Regions from separate parts of the Desulforamulus aquiferis genome, predicted to be linked through region 1. Evidence: a T-box and tRNA genes for the amino acid it is inferred to sense, from the RefSeq annotation. Region 1 holds a T-box; the other holds one or more tRNA genes.

The links. The T-box of region 1 lies ahead of pheS (phenylalanine--tRNA ligase subunit alpha). A T-box ahead of a tRNA ligase gene usually reads a tRNA of that ligase, here a tRNA-Phe.
Region 2: it encodes a tRNA-Phe, which carries the amino acid that the T-box ahead of pheS (phenylalanine--tRNA ligase subunit alpha) is inferred to sense. The anticodon was not compared.

What each region holds. Positions count from the first base shown of each region.
Region 1 is NZ_JARPTC010000007.1:28,093-35,270, reverse strand. Features, by position in the region: gene infC (translation initiation factor IF-3) at 1-180, shown strand, start outside; gene rpmI (50S ribosomal protein L35) at 197-391, shown strand; gene rplT (50S ribosomal protein L20) at 431-787, shown strand; gene P6N53_RS05550 (TrmH family RNA methyltransferase) at 907-1,710, shown strand; T-box leader at 1,898-2,159, shown strand; gene pheS (phenylalanine--tRNA ligase subunit alpha) at 2,214-3,236, shown strand; gene pheT (phenylalanine--tRNA ligase subunit beta) at 3,264-5,684, shown strand; gene P6N53_RS05535 (EamA family transporter) at 5,742-5,939, opposite strand; gene P6N53_RS05530 (hypothetical protein) at 5,986-6,273, shown strand; gene P6N53_RS05525 (cell division protein ZapA) at 6,307-6,579, shown strand; gene polX (DNA polymerase/3'-5' exonuclease PolX) at 6,648-7,178, shown strand, end outside.
Region 2 is NZ_JARPTC010000009.1:79,401-86,578, forward strand. Features, by position in the region: gene P6N53_RS07035 (pyruvoyl-dependent arginine decarboxylase) at 1-421, shown strand, start outside; gene speE (polyamine aminopropyltransferase) at 442-1,275, shown strand; gene speB (agmatinase) at 1,290-2,168, shown strand; tRNA gene P6N53_RS07050 (tRNA-Asp) at 2,257-2,333, shown strand; tRNA gene P6N53_RS07055 (tRNA-Phe) at 2,341-2,416, shown strand; tRNA gene P6N53_RS07060 (tRNA-Gly) at 2,432-2,506, shown strand; tRNA gene P6N53_RS07065 (tRNA-Cys) at 2,585-2,659, shown strand; gene P6N53_RS07070 (hypothetical protein) at 2,723-3,502, opposite strand; gene P6N53_RS07075 (hypothetical protein) at 3,494-4,036, shown strand; gene dut (dUTP diphosphatase) at 4,180-4,749, shown strand; tRNA gene P6N53_RS07085 (tRNA-Phe) at 4,822-4,897, shown strand; tRNA gene P6N53_RS07090 (tRNA-Gly) at 4,912-4,986, shown strand; tRNA gene P6N53_RS07095 (tRNA-Cys) at 5,064-5,138, shown strand; gene P6N53_RS07100 (hypothetical protein) at 5,204-5,842, opposite strand; gene P6N53_RS07105 (hypothetical protein) at 6,028-6,150, shown strand; tRNA gene P6N53_RS07110 (tRNA-Gly) at 6,224-6,298, shown strand; tRNA gene P6N53_RS07115 (tRNA-Leu) at 6,383-6,469, shown strand; gene P6N53_RS07120 (hypothetical protein) at 6,617-6,973, shown strand; gene P6N53_RS07125 (hypothetical protein) at 6,966-7,154, shown strand.

The sequences.
Region 1 (7,178 bases):
AAAGTTAAGGCGACCATCATGTTCAGGGGCCGTGAGATTGTCCATACCGAACTGGGGCAAAGACTGCTGGTTCGACTTGCTGAAGATATGAAAGATATCTGCACAATTGAAAGGCATCCTAAACTTGAAGGCAAAAATATGATAATGATCTTAGCACCTAAAAATGAGAAGCAGGATTAGAAAGGAGTTGCCCTAAATGCCAAAAATCAAAACCCACCGTGGGGCTGCTAAAAGATTTAAGAAAACTGCCACCGGTAAAATTCGTGGCTGGCATGCTTTTCACAGTCATATTCTAGGTAAAAAGACTGCCAAACGTAAGCGTAACCTGCGTAAATCCCTGATTATCAGCGATGCAGATTTTGGACGTTTACGTCGTCTGCTGCCCTACTAAGAATTGGAATATGTTCAGATGTAAAAGGAGGTAATCATCATGCCACGGGCTAAAAGCAGTGTGGTTTCCCGCAATAGACACAGAAAAGTATTGAAACTGGCCAAAGGTTATAGAGGTTCCCGGAGCAAGCTCTTTAGGGTAGCTAACCAGGCCGTAATGAAGGCTCTGGCTTATGCCTACAGAGACCGTCGCCAGAAAAAGCGCGACTTCCGTAAGCTTTGGATCGCCAGAATTAATGCCGCAACCCGCATTAACGGAATGTCCTACAGCAAGTTCATCAACGGTCTGAAAAAGGCCGGTGTTGAAGTTAACCGTAAAATGCTGGCTGACCTGGCTGTAAACGATGCCAAGGCCTTCAGCCAACTGGTACAGGTTGCCAAATCCAACCTGGCATAACAAATAGTTTATATATTGGTAACAACTAAGGCATGGTACTCACCATGCCTTTTTCCATAAATAACAAAGCCCCGGAAGGCGGGGATGTGTATGTTAGGTTACCAGGAGGGGGAAAGGCGATGATTACTGCCTCTCAGAATACAAAGGTTAAGTATGTTCGAAAATTAGCCCAGGGAAACTTTCGGAGGAAGGAAAGGAAGTTGGTGGCCGAGGGAATTCGCCTGGTTGAGGAGGCCGCTTTAAGCAATTGGACCATGGAGGCTCTATTTTATACTTTGGAGGCTGCGGAGTCTGAGAGGGTTGCTAGGATAATAGAAAGGGCTGAGACAAAAGGGGCTAACCTTTATCCCGTTTCGGAACAGATAATGGTTGAAATGGCTGGCACCGAGACGCCCCAAGGTATCCTAGCAGTGCTTTGGCAACCGGATTATGCCCTGGCAGATGTACTTCCCCCTGGACTTCCTGCCCTGGTGGTGGTGGTGGACGGCATACAGGACCCGGGTAACCTGGGAACCATTGTAAGATCAGCAGATGCAGCGGGTGCCACCGGAGTAATCCTTTTGAAGGGTACTGTGGATTTATATAATCAAAAAGTAATTCGCTCCACCATGGGCTCCCTATTTCATATGCCCGTTGTTACAGCCGGTGATATTGAAGACTCCCTGGAATACCTAATTTCCACTGGCCTTAAACTGCTGATCGGTGACCCCGTTAAAGGGGGACCTATTTTTGAGGAAGACCTTTCTATACCAATTGGCATAGTGGTTGGTAACGAGGGCATGGGTCCCAGGGATGAGGTTTTGGCTGTTTCCCACAAGAAGGTAAATATCCCCATGCCTGGCCGGGCAGAGTCCCTAAATGTAGCTATGGCGGCTTCTATCATGCTTTATGAGGCGGTCCGTCAGAGATACAAAATTCAGTAAACTTCCTTGTTTTGCATATAGGCATATGTTATAATCATGTCGAAAGGTCCCCAAAAAAGCATGAAAGGTTGTGGTTACATGCTGTTAACCGCCGAATTTTTTTGGAGGCTGTTCGAGGCAACAGGGTCAGTCAACGCCTATATGATCTACAGAAAATTAGTTCTTCATTAGAATGAAAATTTCAAAGCACATAGTAATGATGGGGATAAGTACGCAGAATTATTCTTTCCAGGGAGAGGGGGTCCTGACTGTAAGCCCTCTTAAAGAATGTCTTCGGAAGTTCACCCCTGAACTGCGGTCTGAAAGTGTGGGTACATACAAGTAGGTTTCGCCGGTTCTTCTGCCGTTATCAAGAAGATGGATAAGACATACTATTATCCTGCTAAGCGGTTCTTTGGTTAACGTAAGAACAATTTGGGTGGTACCGCGGATATTTTTCCGTCCCTTTATAGGGACGGTTTTATTTTTTTGTACTTAATGAATATCACTTTGGGAGGATTAAAATGGAGCAGAGGTTAAGACAATTGGCAGCAGAGGCTGTGGAGGCCTTAAGGGAATCCTCCACAACCGATGAGCTAAATGCTGTTAGGGTTAAATATTTAGGTAAAAAGGGCGAAGTAACTCAGGTTTTACGCGGAATGGGAGCATTGTCGGCAGAAGAAAGGCCCAGGGTTGGCCAGATAGCCAATGAGGTAAGGGAGGAAATTGAGGCTGCCCTGGAAGCTAGAAACAGTCAGGTAAAGGAGGCTCAAAAGGCCCGCCAGCTGGCTGCAGAAAACCTGGATGTGACCTTGCCCGGGGCCAGATTTAATTTGGGCAAAATGCATCCCTTAACACAGGTTATGGAGGAAATGGAGAATATCTTCCTGGGACTTGGCTTTAATATTGCTGAAGGACCAGAGGTGGAACTGGACTACTATAACTTTGAGGCCCTAAATTTACCAAAGGATCACCCGGCCCGGGATATGCAGGACACCTTTTTTATTAACCCCGAGGTGTTATTGAGAACTCATACTTCTTCTGTTCAAGTAAGAACCATGGAAAAGACTGTTCCCCAGGTGCCGGTCAAAATAATATGCCCGGGTAGAGTTTATCGCCGGGATGATGATGCAACTCACTCTCCCATGTTTCATCAGGTGGAGGGACTAGTAATAGATAAGCGGATAACCTTCGCAGATCTAAAGGGTATACTGGCTACCTTTGCCCAGCAAATGTTCGGCCCGGAAACAAAGACACGGCTTCGTCCCAGCTACTTCCCCTTTACTGAACCCAGCGCTGAGGTGGACATCTCCTGTGTTATGTGTAAGGGAAGCGGCTGTAGGGTTTGCAAGGGCAGCGGCTGGCTGGAGATTCTAGGTTCAGGGATGGTTCACCCCAGGGTGTTGGAAATGTCAGGCTATAATCCCGAAGAGGTTACCGGCTTTGCCTTTGGTATGGGGGTGGAGCGTATCGCCATGCTTAAGTTTGGCATAGATGATCTCAGGCTGCTATTTGATAATGACTTGCGTTTCCTAGCCCAATTTTGATAAGGATCGGGAGGTTAACATAAAACCATGCGTGTTTCCTATAACTGGCTAAAAGAATATGTGAATATTGATATACCGGCACAGGAGCTGGCAGATAGGCTAACCCTATCAGGAATTGCCGTAGATGCCGTTGATGAACCTGGTGCTGAACTTGAGAATATTGTGACCGGCCGCATTACCAAAATTGAGGGTCACCCCAATGCAGATAAACTATCGGTTTGCAGTGTGGATGTAGGACAGGAGAAATCCCTGCAAATTGTAACAGGTGCCACCAATATCAAAGAGGGGGATATCATTCCGGTTGCCCTGGAAGGTGCTAAGTTGGCCAAGGGCTTACAGATCAAACGTTCCAAGCTGAGGGGCATTGAATCCCAGGGAATGCTGTGCTCCGGTCAGGAACTGGGCATGGAGGCAAAACTTATGTCTCCAGAAATGGCCCATGGCATTTTAATTCTCGCGGAGGATACTCCCATAGGTGTGGATGCCAAAGAACTCTTAGGCCTTAATGATTTTATTCTGGAGCTGGACCTAACTCCCAACCGTGGTGATGCCCTGAGTGTTACAGGGGTTGCCCGGGATGTGGCGGCAATATTAAATCAAGAATTAAAGATGCCGGCACCTAAAATTGTAGTTGGTGATGAAAATGTAGAGTCACTGGCTAAAATTGATATTGAGGCTCCGGAACTTTGCCGCCGTTATGTGGCTAGAGTCATCAAGGGAGTTAAGATAGGACCATCCCCCATGTGGCTGCAAAACAGGCTCAGGGCTGTTGGTATCAGACCTATCAGCAATGTGGTTGACGTAACCAACTACGTCATGATGGAACTGGGCCAGCCCCTTCATGCCTTTGATTACGATAAATTAAAGAACCATCATATTATTGTGCGGCGGGCTGAGGAAGGGGAGAAAATTGTCTCCCTGGACGATGTAGAGCGAACCCTGGGAGCAGAAATGCTGGCCATTACCGATGAAGCAGGACCGGTGGCAGTGGCCGGTGTGATGGGTGGACTGTACAGTGAGGTAACAGATGACACAGTCAATCTGTTAATTGAGTCGGCCTACTTTAATCCCATCTGCATCAGAAGGACCTCCAAATCCCTGGGCCTGCGCTCCGAGTCATCCGCCAGATTTGAAAAGGGCATTGACATTAATGGTTGTCTAAGGGCAGCGGATCGGGCAGTTGAGCTTATGCATAATTTGGCCGGTGGAACCATAGCTGCCGGAGCCATAGATAATTTTCCAGCTCCAATTACAGAAAAGACCATCCTGCTGCGCCCTGAGCGGGTTGACTGGATCCTTGGGGTTAGCGTGCCAAAGGATGAAATATATAGGATTATGTTGAGCTTGCAGTTCAGGGTTCAGGAGCAGGGGGATAACCTCCTGGTAACCGTTCCAACCTTCCGCCCTGATATAACCAGGGAAATAGACTTGGTAGAGGAAGTTGCCAGACTTTATGGTTTCCACCGGGTTCCTGAGACCCTGCCTTCCGGAGCATCCACCCAGGGACGCCGTACACAGGAGCAGCAAATTACCTGGGATGCTAGAAAGTTAATGATATCCTGCGGCTTTTTCGAGGTGGTCACCTATAGCTTTGTTCATCCGAGAATCTTTGATTTGATGAACCTTCCACCTGATAGCTCCCTGCGTCAGGTTGTAAAACTGCAAAATCCCCTTAGTGAGGAACAATCTATCATGCGTACCGTGATGGTGCCTGGCTTACTGGAGGTACTGCAGAGAAACCTCAATCGCCGTCTTCAAAACGGAGCTGTATTTGAAATTGGCCGGGTATTCTATCCTGTTTCAGGACAGCAATTACCCGAGGAAGTACCTGTTTTGGCCGCGGTGGCCATCGGTAATACCCCTAAAACCTGGAACCAACCTGCCAGCCCCATGGACTTCTATTTTATAAAAGGTGTGGCAGAGCAACTTATAGATTCCCTTGCCCTGGAGGGAGTGGAGTTTAAACGGCACCAGGATCCCAGCTTCCACCCGGGTAGATGTGCTAAAATTGAAGTTAATGGTGAGCTAATGGGTGTTGTAGGAGAGCTACACCCCAATGTCATTGATAATTATGAGTTATCCGGCAGGGCTGTAGCCCTCAAGATAGACTTAAACGTACTGTTCCGGGCTAACCGTCCCGTTAAGCAATATCAAGGGCTACCAAAATTTCCCTTGGTTGAAAGGGATCTGGCGGTATTAGTTAAGCAGCAAGTGGAAGCTTCTGAAATGTTAGCTATAATTAAACGTGCTGGTGGAAACCTGCTGAGGGGAACCGATATTTTTGACGTATACCAAGGGGCACAGGTGCCCGAGGGATATAAGAGCGTGGCCTTCAGTATGAAATTCCAGGCCGATGACCGTACCCTAACAGATGAGGAGACCGCCGATAAGATGAAGCGCATCGCCAAATCACTGGAAGCCCAGGTCGGGGCTGAACTAAGGAAATAAAAGCAAAGACCGGGAGCAATTTAATTTGTTTCCGGTCTTTTCAATATTAATCCCTTATTATTTATAACCTATCAGCATAACACCGGTAATTACCGCCGCTACACCCAGGAGCTTATGAATAGTAAAGGTTTCCCCAAGGAATAGAAAGGAAAGCACCATAACCAACACATAACCCAGGCTGACCATAGGATAGGCCAGACTTAGCTCCATGGTACTTAGAACTTTAAGCCAGGTAACCAGGCTGGTTGCGTACATAAAAGTACCTCCCAGAACCCAGGGATTGGTGAAGGCCCTCATTAGAGTGCCTGTAAGATTTGGCAAGGTCAATGATAGGGGATATAATTGGGATGCCCCAATTTTTAATAGCAGTTGTCCTATGGCACCTATAGAAATTGATATCAATAGCAGGACCGGAGGAAAAGACAAAATCCAACACCACCTTGGTAATGTAGAGAGGTCACCTGTTTATTATATCCCCGGTTACTTTTTGGTATCTATGGAAATAAAAATATCCTTAGTAAATGTTAACCAATATTATGAAAGAATTGGAGTTAATGGATTTCCTATGAAGGAATTTGGCTTATTATAGCGAATAATCTCCTTAATAGAAGGGGGGCCTGTTATGTCCAGCCAAGCTAACAGGGTGGAAGTCGAAATACTTGGTGAGCACTACACCTTAAAGGGTCATGAGTCCCCGGAATACATGCTGATGGTAGCTCATCAGGTCAATAAAAGAATGAATGAAATAAGACAAAGAAATAATAAGTTATCCCTGAATAAAGTAGCTGTTTTATCAGCAATAAATCTGGTAGATGAATTAATTAAACTTCAGCAGGAGTATAATAACTTGCTCCAAATGATAGAACCGGAAAAAACAAACTGTTCCGCGGAATAACTCATGAAATATTCATGAGTTTTATTTTTCGGGAAAACCTAGTAGTACAACAGAATGGAGCGATGTTTATGCAAAACATCGAGGTTGCCTGGATATTTAATGAACTGGCAGACCTGATTGAATTAAAGGAAGATGATTTCTTTAAAACTAGGGCTTATCGACAAGCGGCCAGAACCCTGGCTCATCTTGAACAGCCTCTGGAGGAATTAAGTCGTCGGGGGCAGCTTTCCAAAATACCTGGTATAGGTCGTGCCATTGAGTCAAAGATTAAAGAGATTTTAGAAACTGGAACCCTTAAGAAACATCAGGAACTGCTTCGGGAGATACCTCCAGGAGTACTGGAAATAAAGCAGCTGCCAAGTATTGGTCCCAAAAGAGCCAGGGCACTAATGCAGGAGCTGGGTGTTACAAACCTGCAGGATTTGGAAGATGCTGTAAAGGACCGAAGGGTTCGTAAGCTAAAGGGATTTAGTGCCAAATTAGAATGGGATATTTTAAATGGCATCGAAATGGTACGCAATCGCCAGGGAAGAACCCGCCTTTCGGTGGCCAGGGAAATGGCCGAGGAATTGACCAGCTTTATTAGCCTGCTGCCTGGG
Region 2 (7,178 bases), on a different contig from region 1:
TGCTTCTGAAGGCAGAAGCAAGTTAACGGCATTTGACAATGCATTATTGAAGGCTCGCATTGGTAATGTAAACCTTATTAGGGTATCAAGTATTCTTCCGCCAGGTACGGAAAATGATCCGGAACTGGTACTACCTCCCGGTTCTCTGGTTCCCACCGCATATGGCTACATTATGAGTGATGAACCAGGGGAGTTAATTTCAGCCGCTGTAGGTGTAGGGATTTCTGCCGACACCTTTGGTGTAATAATGGAGTTCTCCGGTAAATGCAGTAAAGCGGAAGCAGAAAAGAACATAGAAAACATGGTTAAAGAAGCCTTTGAAACCAGAGGTATGGAACTAATAGACATAAAAATTGCCGCCGTTGAGCATAGAGTGGAAAAAATAGGCTGTGCACTGGCAGCAGTACCCCTTTGGTATTAAGAACTAGGAGGTTTTGAAAAGTGGAATTATGGTATACCGAAAGAAATATTGTTCCCGGACTGGCATTAAGTGTAGAGGTTAGCAAGACCCTGCATTCTGAACAGACTGAATACCAGCATTTGGCTATTGTGGAAACCCCCCTTTGTGGACGGATGCTCCTATTAGATAACATTATCATGACCAATATCAAGGATGAGTTTGTGTACCATGAAATGATCAGCCACGTTGCCCTGAACACACATCCTAACCCTAAAAAAGTACTTGTTATCGGTGGCGGTGATGGCGGGGCCATTAGGGAAATCATCAAGCATCCCAGTGTAGAAAAGGCAGTATTGGTGGAGATAGACCGCAGAGTAGTGGAAACTTCAATTGAGTATTTGCCTGAGATAGCTTGTGGCCTAAAAGACCCCAAGGTGGAAGTTCACTATAAAGATGGCATCAAATATGTGCAGGACCATAAGAATGAATTTGATATTATTTTAGTTGATTCTACCGATCCCATTGGTCCCGCTGTGGGTCTTTTTGAAGGGGATTTCTATAAAAGCTGCCATGAAGCCCTTAAGGAAGATGGCATATTCGTGGCCCAAACAGAGTCACCCTATTATAATGAAGAATTAATTCCAAAGGTACAAAAGGATATTCGGGCTAATTACCCAATTACCAAGCTATACTTGGCCTTTATACCTACCTATCCTGGCGGATGCTGGAGCTTTACTATGGGATCAAAGAAACATGATCCCGAGGCAGTGGACTTCAGTAACTGGGCTGGTTACAAAACCCGGTATTATAACCCCGAAATACATAAGGCAGCCTTTGTTTTGCCAAACTTTGTCCGTGAACTAATCTCCAAATAGGGGAGGCTGATTTTATGTTTAACCTTCTGGATAGATGCTCTGGTTTCATTGGCTCTACAGATGACTACAATGAGGCAGACATTGTCCTAGTTGGCGCCCCTATGGATTTCACGGTAAGTTTTAGACCTGGCACTAGGATGGGACCCCAAGCCATCAGACAAGTTTCCATTGGGTTGGAAGAGTATAGTGTTATATTGGATCGGGACCTTAGTGACTATAGCTATTTTGATGCAGGGGACATAGCTCTCCCCTTCGGTCATGTTGAACTTAGTTTGCAGCGTATTGGGCAAGTTGTGGGGCAGATCCTTAATGATGAAAAATTTCCCGTGGTAATGGGGGGAGAGCATCTGATTAGTCTGCCAGTTATTGAGCAGGTTGCTGCCAAATACCCGGGATTAAAACTGCTTCATTTTGATGCCCATGCGGACCTAAGAGAAAACTATATGGGACAACCCTTGTCCCATGCCTCGGTTATTAGGCATGCCGTTGAACTGGTGGGTGGGCAGAATGTCTACCAATTCGGTATTCGCTCAGGCACCAGGGAGGAGTTTGCCTATGCCCGTGAGAATACTAATATGTTTGTGGGCAAAGTGATTGAGCCATTAAAAAAGCTGCTGCCGGAATTGCAGGGCAGCCCAATCCATATTACCTTAGACATTGATGTGGTTGATCCAGCCTATGCACCAGGCACCGGAACTGCTGAGCCGGGTGGCTGCTCATCGGGAGAGATTTTAGAGGCCATATATATGCTAAAGGATTTTAATGTGGTGGGCTTTGATCTGGTGGAAATAAGTCCTGTTTACGATCATTCTGAAAGAACGGCTATTCTTGGCTCCAAGCTTATTAGAGAAGCAATTTTATCCTTCGGCAAAGCTAAACAGAAAAAAGGATAAAAATATCTTGCATAAGCATATTTTTCATTTGACTTCTTGAGTCAGTTTTTGTATACTTATCAATGTCAGCGCGAAAGCTGCTGACAATGGAGCTGTGGTGTAGTGGCCTAACATGCCTGCCTGTCACGCAGGAGAACGCGGGTTCGACTCCCGTCAGCTCCGCCACAAATTTGCCTCGATAGCTCAGTTGGTAGAGCAGCGGACTGAAAATCCGCGTGTCGCTGGTTCGATTCCGGCTCGAGGCACCACATTTTATCTTAAGTGCGGAAGTGGCTCAGTGGTAGAGCATCGCCTTGCCAAGGCGAGGGTCGCGGGTTCGAATCCCGTCTTCCGCTCCATTCGCAAACCTTAACAGAAAAAGCAAGGCGAGGGTCGGGGTTCGAAGGCCCCTCCCGTCTTCCACTCCATTACTATCTGGCGGCATAGCCAAGTGGTAAGGCAGAGGACTGCAAATCCTCCATTCCCCAGTTCAAATCTGGGTGCCGCCTCCAACTAAGATAATATTAATTTATATATAGAAACACCTGCTGTTTATCGGCAGGTGTTTTGTTTTTTTATTGACATTCAACCTGTATGTTTTGGCTTTTGTCGGGATTATATAGCTTTTTTAAACGGGCTTTTTGTTCTTCGGCAAAAAGCTTGTTCATTTCAACTGTATCATTATAGGCATCCCACATGGCAAAAATATATAACGAAGGGAAGAAAAGAAGCCATTGATAATTAACGGTAGCTTCGGCGAGATCGAATCTCCCAAACGAGGTATGTATAATCGCCATATTAATATTAGCAAAATAAATAATAGCCACTGTCCAGCCTAACAGAATCATACCCTTAAGGGCTTTGTGGTTGTAGATATGTCCGAAGCCACTTAATAGCGCAGACCAGGCTAATGCTACCCAGGGATTTGCCCGGTCAAGGTAGTTTACTCCATAGGTTGACATGGTCATAAATTTATACTTTCTATGGGTCTGATATCTTTCAAGGCGAGCTAATTTGTTGTAGGTTACACTAATTCTATAACTATCAAAGATGGCAAAACAAAAAATAACCCCATAAAAAAGCGCCCACCCATAATCCAAAACTTCATTGGCCTGATGGAATTTGCCAGTAAAGGTATACAATATGGCCATATTAATCCGGGCCTTAGAGTTAACTAATATCTCCCATGACATTAGGACGAGTCCTCTAAAATACTGACCTTGACAGAGGTGGCCAAGACCAGGCAAAGCTGCTGACCACCACATAGGCAACCAAGGGCTTTTGTTGTGGAGTATGGCTATGTTAATAGTAGATATGGACATACGGGGTATTCGGAAGTCAGTATTATGACCCACTGGCTCACCACCTTTTTATTTAGAATATCCCCGGAGTATTTTGTTTATCCTATTAAAAAAACAGGTGATTGCATGTATATATTCGGGCTATTCGAGCCTTCATTAGATCTTGAATTGGGGTTGAAGAAATTGAGGTCTAATGGCTTTAAGGATGGAAGATTAATTGTAGTTCCGTTAGAAATCAGTAAACACCCTGGCAAGCAAACCATTCTGGATTCTATGTATAAAACCGATGGAATGAGCCTTATTGATGGAATCGCTATTTTATCTTCCATAGGTATGGTCTTGGGTGTGATCTATGGTTCGATTGTATTTATCGGGCCCATAGCCTTAGGTCTCATAGGTATGGTGGTAGGAGGTGGCATAGGCTATATTTTAGATAAACACTTCTGCAAGAGAAAAAGAACTGTTCATGACACTCCTTCGGGTGATATTGTGGTGGCAGTAAATTATAAAAACGAAGATGAGGCGCAATTTATTGAAACTGTAATGAAAGAACACAAGGCCACTGCTTTAGGTCGGGGAAATGCTTAAATGTATGACTTCTAGATGCCAGGCAGATAAGATAAATGGATGCATATGACAAAAAATTAAATTTCGAGAAGGGAAATAGCGGGTATAGTGTCGAAGTGATATTTATCACAAATCTGCCGGTGTTGTTAAGGAGTGTAAGCTACATGAAGGAGACCTGCAAGCGGTGTGTTTACGGGGTTGAAATAATTCGCGGGGACTATAAATGTGAAAAACAAGAAATAAAGATTACCAGAGATGAAGCCCTATATCCATTTAGAAGGTGTCCCTTATTTCTATTTAGAAGCAGTATGATTAAAATAAAGAGGATTCACCCCAATGCTGAGATTCCCAAACGGGCAACGGCAGAAAGTGCCGGCTTTGATCTGCAGTGTATTGAGGATGTGATTATTGGGAGCGGTAAACACCTGGCAGTCCGCACAGGATTAGCCTTTGAAATCCCCTCAGGCCATGCCATGCTGATTTATCCCCGCAGTGGTTTAGCTAAGAATCACGGAATTACACTAAGCAACGCTGTGGGAGTGGTTGACTCCGATTATCGTGGGGAGATAGTTGTTTTATTACATAATACAGGTAGCTATGATGTGTCTTTCAAAGTTGGAGATAGAATTGCCCAAGCAATAATACATAAGTTACCGGATATTGAATTGGTCGAATGCGAGGAATTAAGCGATACTGAGAGAGGAAGAGGTGGTTTTGGCAGTACTGGCAAATAAATGCTTAATTTTGTATAATTTGGGGTATTGTCAAACGTGAGATAATGTAGTATTATTTATAAATGTCGGCCTGCCTCGATAGCTCAGTTGGTAGAGCAGCGGACTGAAAATCCGCGTGTCGCTGGTTCGATTCCGGCTCGAGGCACCACATTTTAATTAACTGCGGAAGTGGCTCAGTGGTAGAGCATCGCCTTGCCAAGGCGAGGGTCGCGGGTTCGAATCCCGTCTTCCGCTCCATTCGCAAACTTAACAGAAAAAGCAAGGCGAGGGTCGGGGTTCGAAGGCCCCTCCCGTCTTCCGATCCATTACTATCTGGCGGCATAGCCAAGTGGTAAGGCAGAGGACTGCAAATCCTCCATTCCCCAGTTCAAATCTGGGTGCCGCCTCCAATACGCAACTCTTGCAGGAGTTGTTTTTTTATTGTAAAAAAGGTTCGGTGCAAAACACCGAACCTTTAACGTTTCTTTCTTTTAGCCGGTCTAGTTCTCTGGGTGGTGATTCTTGGCTGGTTAAAAACCTCAGGCTCAAAGGTTGGGGCGGCGGAGGCTATAGAATCATTTATTTCCTCTAGTACTCTGTTAACAAGCTCGTTCTTACCCATGTCTTCAACCAAATCTATAGTTGAATGAACTGGAACTATTAGAGTTTTCTTCTTAGGGGAAGTCAAGCTTTCGATGGGGGAGATATTCTTTTTCTCCTTATCAATAAGCTTTGAGATAGTACTGGGGTTTGTATTATTAGTAGTAGCAGGGGTGGGGTATTTTGCCAGGGTGATGGATGATATTTGGGTATTTAAGGAGTCTACTTGTGCAAGGGTTTCCTCCAGGGCCAGTACATCATCCGAGGTACCCTCTACGCCAAGGGCCTTTATGGCATCCTCCTGCATTAGTTTAACCCACTCGGCAACAACTTCAAGGCCGTCTAATAGCTCTTTAAAACTACTGCGGATTTCTTGTCCTATATTTTTCTCAAGCTCTTCCTGACGCACAGAAAGATCAAGTATTCGGTTTCTCTCGGCCCTGGTTAAGGTTGATAATGGTTTATTTAGCCCGCTAATTCTATTTACTATATCACGGTATTCTTCAAAAAACATTAGTGATTCCTCCTCAGCAAAGTTTCTTATTAATTCGCTGAAGGACCAGGAAAATCCTTCCAGTATTAAGTAAAATAGATAATATTTTCCAAATTGACGTTGGCTTTGGATCTTTTGGGTTATCCTACTTTTATAGGCAATGAAATGATGATATACTCAAGAAAATTAACGGGAAGTGATAAATTGTGGAATCAATGTTGGAGTTTTATAGTGGTTTAACCAGGACGGAACTACTGATTATGTTTCTGGCTGTAACCGCTGCATTGGCTGCAATTGTTGTTGGTTTCGGCAGGAAGTATAAGGAATAATTTGGCCATAAATTGGATATTGACTTGCATATAAAACATATGCTATATTAGTATTCGTCGGTCGAAGTGATATGCGGAAGTGGCTCAGTGGTAGAGCATCGCCTTGCCAAGGCGAGGGTCGCGGGTTCGAATCCCGTCTTCCGCTCCATGTATAGCTCAAGTGTATAGCAAGATTGATGGTATGAATTATTGACAAATAACACCGAGATTGTTATACTCAAAAAGCAGATATGCCCGGGTGGCGGAATAGGCAGACGCACAGGACTTAAAATCCTGCGGTTTCACGACCGTGCCGGTTCGACCCCGGCTCCGGGCACCAAATAGTATTTACAAGGGTTCCAGACGTTGAATGACGTTCTGGAACTTTTGTTTTTTAGCAAGAATCCTGTGTGTCAGAAAATACGTCTCCAGACGCACAGGACTCCCCTTCGTGGTCGTTCAAAAAAACGAGGAGGGGTTTTATATTATGGCGAAAAGACAGACGAAAATTTTAAAGGAAGAGACGGTAAATTTAACTTGGGCTGAAGCTTTACATAGTTTTGTTTTTTGGAAGCAAGCACAGGGTTTAAGCAGGACAATAGGCCAAGTATCAAAAATGTTAAATATCGAATTCCGGGAGAGATTTTCATTACCTACCTTAAACCTAGCATCGACATACTCAGGTTTGGACAAGCCTCTTGCCCCTATACCCGATGAGGTTCATGTTGCCTATTATACTGGCAAAGTTCAACCGTTCGTTAAGTGGTATAAACTTACTGGTGAAATAGTCTCAAACCAGGCAGCTAGTGACAATCTTGTGAAAGGAGCGGGTAAAAATGAGTGAAGCATACAATTTAATCAAGGCTGGTTACGAGGCCATTTACAAGGATAAGGAAAGCAAAGAAATTAACCTAGAGTTACATGATATACTGGAGCCGGAGAAGAAGAAAGAACTTCCCGGCTTTAAGTCTGCTATTAACCTTATTGCAGAGGGTTACAGCAAATCTGAAAAAAACAAGAAGTAGACAAATCGGCAGGTGGGAATTACT